2 regions of the Luteipulveratus halotolerans genome follow, and region 1 is predicted to be linked to the other one. Evidence: predicted binding sites of a transcription regulator. Region 1 holds the regulator's gene; the other holds the start of a gene.
What was found. The regulator HrcA, encoded in region 1, represses chaperone genes, less so after heat shock. The targets are predictions, from matches to a motif close to TTNGCACTCGNNNNNNNCGAGTGCNAA.
Positions count from the first base shown of each region.

Region 1 (2,393 bases):
TCGAGCTGGAGCGTCGTGCCGAGCGCGGCTGCCGTCATCGGCAGCTCGACCGAGCAGTGCAGGTCATCGCCCTGACGCTGGAACATCGGGTGCTTCTTGACGCGCACCTCGACGTAGAGGTCGCCCGCCGGACCACCGGCCGGGCCGACCTCGCCCTCACCGGTGAGCTGGATGCGGGTGCCGCTGTCGACACCGGCCGGCACCTTGATCGTCATCGTGCGACGGTCGCGCACGCGGCCCTCGCCCGAGCACTCGAAGCACGGGTCGGTGATGACCTCGCCGAACCCGCGGCAGTTGGAGCACGGGCGCGTCGTCATGACCTGGCCGAGGAAGGACTTCTGGATCTGCTGCACCTGACCGCTGCCCTGGCAGACGTCGCAGGTGCGGGTGCCGGTGCCGGGACGCGCGCCGTTGCCGGAGCAGGTCGGGCACAGCACCGCGGTGTCGAAGACCAGGTCGGCGTTGCCGCCGAAGACCGCGGTGCTCAGGTCGATCTCGAGAGGCAGGAGGGCGTCCTGGCCGCGCTGCTGACGCGAGCGCGGGCCGCGGGCCGCGCCACCGGCCTGACCGCCGAAGAAGGCGTCCATGATGTCGCTGAACGAGAAGCCCTGCCCGTAGCCCGCCGCACCGGCCTGGCCGTAGGGGTCGGCGCCCACGTCGAAGGCCTGACGCTTCTCGGCGTCGCCGAGGACGTCGTACGCCTGCGAGATCTTCTTGAACTCCTCGGCGGCCTCGTCGCCGGGGTTGACGTCAGGGTGGAGCTTGCGCGCCAGCTTGCGGTAGGCGCGCTTGATCTCCTCCTGGCTCGCATCGCGGGCGACACCGAGGGTGGCGTAGTAGTCGTTCACTGATCGAGGATCTCCGAGACGTAACGTGCGACGGCGCGGACGGCCGCCATGGTCGAGGGGTAGTCCATGCGCGTCGGGCCGAGCACCCCGAGCCCGGCCACCGCACCGGTGCCGTAGCTCGTGGTCACCATGGACGTGCTGTGCAGGCCTTCGTAGGGGTTCTCCGCGCCGATGCGCACCGCGACGGCGTCCGCCGCGTCAACGTTCACTGTGGAGAGCAAACGCAGCAGGACGACGTGTTGTTCCAGTGCGTCGAGCACCGGGGCGAGATGGACGACATCACCGCCGGTGCGCGCGAGGTTGGCGGTGCCGGCGAGCACGAGGCGTTCTTCGCGCTGCTCGGCCATCGCGTCGGTGAGCACCTGGACGACGGCGCGCACCGTGGCGCGGTCGTCCTCGGCGAACTCCTCGGCGAGGCCGTCCAGGCCGTGTGCGGCCTCGGAGAGCAGGCGGCCCGACGACTCGGCGTTGAGGCGCGTACGCAGGTCGGCGACGAGGGTCTCACCCTCCGAGGTCAGCAGGTCCTCGGAGACCTCGAGGACGCGCTGCTCGACCCGACCGCTCGAGACGATCAGGACGACCATCAGCCGGTGGCTGGTGAGCGGCACGAGCTCGATGTGACGCACCGACGACCGCGACAGCGAGGGGTACTGCATCACCGCGACCTGCTGGGTGATGGAGGCGAGCAGCTTGGCGGTGCGGTCGACGACGTCGTCGAGGTCGACCGAGTGCTCCAGGAACTCACGGATCGCGGCCTTCTCGCCGCGGCTGAGCGGCTTGACCTGGCTGAGGCGGTCGACGAAGAGCCGGTAGCCGGCATCGGTCGGCACGCGTCCGGCCGACGTGTGCGGTGCGGAGATCAGGCCTTCGTCCTCCAGGACCGCCATGTCGTTGCGGACCGTCGCCGCGCTCACACCCAGCTGGTGACGCTCGAGCAGCGCCTTCGAGCCGACCGGCTCGGAGGTGGAGACGTAGTCCTGGACGATCGCTCGCAGGATCTGCAACCGGCGTTCCTCGGACATGCTCACCTCCTGGTCTCGTGCTTGGCACTCCTGTGGCCCGAGTGCCAAGTCTACGTGCTGGTACGCGCGGCGCGTGTCGGGCGCATGCCGGCCGCGTGGTCCACCTAACCTCACCGGGTGAGCTTCGACCGATACGGCAGCGACGTCCTCAGCACCGACTGGAAGGCCCCGCGGCGCGGCCGGTCCACGCCCATGGAAGCAGTCCGCGACCTGGTCGTCGAGGAGGTCCAGACCGGGTGGTGTGGCGCAGTCGTCGGCGTCGAGAAGGCCGGCGGCATGCAGGTCGTCCACCTCGAGGATCGCCGCGGCAGGGTCAAGGCGTTTCCGCTGGGCCCGGGGTTCCTGGTCGACGGCAAGCCGGTCGAGCTCACCGCACCCACCTCGGCGTCCACGAAGCAGGCGCTGTCCGACGCCCGAGCCGCAGCGTCGCGTACGGCGTCGGGCTCGGTCGCCGTCAAGGACGCCCCCGCACGTGTCGCATCGGGGTCGCGGATCTTCGTCGAGGGCCGGCACGACGCCGAGC
Region 1 is NZ_LAIR01000002.1:2,049,383-2,051,775, forward strand. It holds gene dnaJ (molecular chaperone DnaJ) at 1-848, opposite strand, end outside; gene hrcA (heat-inducible transcriptional repressor HrcA) at 845-1,870, opposite strand; gene VV01_RS10380 (DUF3097 domain-containing protein) at 1,988-2,393, shown strand, end outside.

Region 2 (2,393 bases), 930 kb from region 1:
CGCGCGCCGGCTCGGGATCGAGATCTGAGGATCCCCATGAACGTGCGACGCCCGTCTCGGTATCACCCCGGGGCGGGCGTCGCTCATATCCAGGTGACGCACCGATGCGTCACCGGAACGCCGGACCGCCCAGGAGGCGTCGCAGGCCCATGAGCATCGACGGAGCCAGCAGCGACGGAGTCCACGAGACCAACCCGTGCCGGGCCGCCTACCTGCGTCGCATCGAGCGCAACCGGCACCGCTCGGTCAGTGAGCTGATCGACGGGCTCGGCTGCGAGTTCGCGGTCGCCGTCGACGTCATCGCCCAGTACGCCGACCTCGCACCCGAGGCGGTCCGCTGCGCCCGTGCCACGGGTCACGCCACGGGCCCGAGAGAGCACCGCCTGCTCGTCGAGCTGTACGCCCTGTGCCAGACCGTCGAGGACGTGCTCGGTGCGAGCGCCGCGACGTGGTTCGCCGGCACCGACCAGGCGCACGCGCTCGACCGGCTGCTGCGCGAGGCGCGTCCCGCTCATCTCGTGGCCTGAGACCCGCCACCAAAGTCGGGGTCGCTGTGGCCCGAAGGCTGATGTGCTGAGACCTCGCGGGCAGGCACCGTGGTGGTCGTCATGGCGAAGACACAGCGATACCTGATCACCGTCCGCGGCCGCGAGCACGTGCTGAGCAGGACCGAGAAGGGCTTCCAGCAGATCCTGGTGCACACGGTCGACGGCGCCGAGGTCGCGCGGCGTACGACGAGCGACCAGCGGGTCACGCTGAAGCCGTCGGACCCGGCCGAGGGAGTGCTCAAGGTCCGGCTCACCGTTCTGGGGGCGGTGAGGCGGGCGACCCTCGTGCTCGACGACCTCGAGGTCGACCTCGACCCCGAGCCCGGTTCGCGGGCGGCGTTGCTCGAGGCCAGGGCTCGCGAGCGACCACGGCTGTACGCCGCCCGGCACGTCGTCGGCGCCGCGGCCGGCGTCCTGCTGCCGCTGCTCGGGATCGGGCTGCTCATCAATGTCGTCCTGCGCTGGCTGGGCGGACTGCTGCCCGACGTCGACGGGCCGGACCTGCCGTCAGTGCCGACACCCGATCTGCCGGACATCCCGTGGCCCGACTGGGAGCTGCCCGACTGGCAGCTGCCGGGCTGGGTGCAGGCACTGGCCGCTGCCGCGAAGTTCGTCGTCCCGATCCTGATCGCCCTCGGCGTGGCGGCGCACGAGGTGCGGCGCCGCCGCCAGCAGGACGAGCTCAAGCAACAGTTGCACGACGGCACCGTGGAGTCGAAGTCGGGCGACCGGCGTACGGACTCCTCGTGAGCATTTGCACTCGGAGGGGTCGAGTGCTAATCATGGCCTTAGCACTCTCCCTGTGAGAGTGACAGACCAGACCGTACGTCGAGGGGCTGGCCGAGCGGGTGACGTGAGCTCGCGCGGTGGTCTCGTCCGTCGCGGGCGTCGTGCGGTCGATTCGCTTTCGTGTGGGAGGAACCACCGCGCATGGCCAAGACCATTGCATTCGACGAGGAGGCGCGCCGCGGGCTCGAGAAGGGTATGAACACCCTTGCCGACGCCGTGAAGGTGACGCTGGGCCCGAAGGGCCGCAATGTCGTGCTCGAGAAGAAGTGGGGCGCGCCCACCATCACCAACGATGGTGTGAGCATCGCCAAGGAGATCGAGCTCGAGGACCCCTACGAGAAGATCGGCGCCGAGCTGGTCAAGGAGGTCGCCAAGAAGACCGACGACGTCGCCGGTGACGGTACGACGACGGCCACCGTTCTGGCCCAGGCGATGGTTCGCGAGGGTCTGCGCAACGTCGCCGCGGGTGCCAACCCGATGGCGCTCAAGCGTGGCATCGAGGCCGCCGTGACCGCCGTGAGCGAGTCGCTCGCCGGTCAGGCCAAGGAGATCGAGACCAAGGAGCAGATCGCTGCCACCGCGTCCATCTCCGCTGCCGACTCCCAGATCGGCGAGCTCATCGCCGAGGCCATGGACAAGGTCGGCAAGGAAGGCGTCATCACCGTCGAGGAGAGCAACACCTTCGGCCTCGAGCTCGAGCTCACCGAGGGCATGCGCTTCGACAAGGGCTACATCTCCGGTTACTTCGTGACCGACACCGAGCGCATGGAGACCGTCCTCGAGGACCCCTACATCCTCGTCGTCAACTCCAAGATCTCGGCGATCAAGGACCTCCTCCCGCTGCTGGAGAAGGTCATGCAGTCCGGCAAGCCGCTGGCGATCATCGCCGAGGACGTCGAGGGCGAGGCCCTGTCCACGCTGGTCGTCAACAAGCTGAAGGGCACCTTCAAGTCGGTCGCGCTCAAGGCTCCCGGCTTCGGTGACCGTCGCAAGGCCATGCTCGGCGACATCGCCATCCTCACCGGTGGCCAGGTCATCTCCGAGGAGGTCGGCCTC
Region 2 is NZ_LAIR01000002.1:2,976,388-2,978,780, reverse strand. It holds gene VV01_RS14965 (DUF3263 domain-containing protein) at 1-28, shown strand, start outside; gene VV01_RS14960 (hypothetical protein) at 150-527, shown strand; gene VV01_RS14955 (hypothetical protein) at 609-1,298, shown strand; gene groL (chaperonin GroEL) at 1,479-2,393, shown strand, end outside.
Region 2: a site for HrcA is predicted at 1,337-1,363, ahead of groL (chaperonin GroEL). Genes of this name have one in related genera too.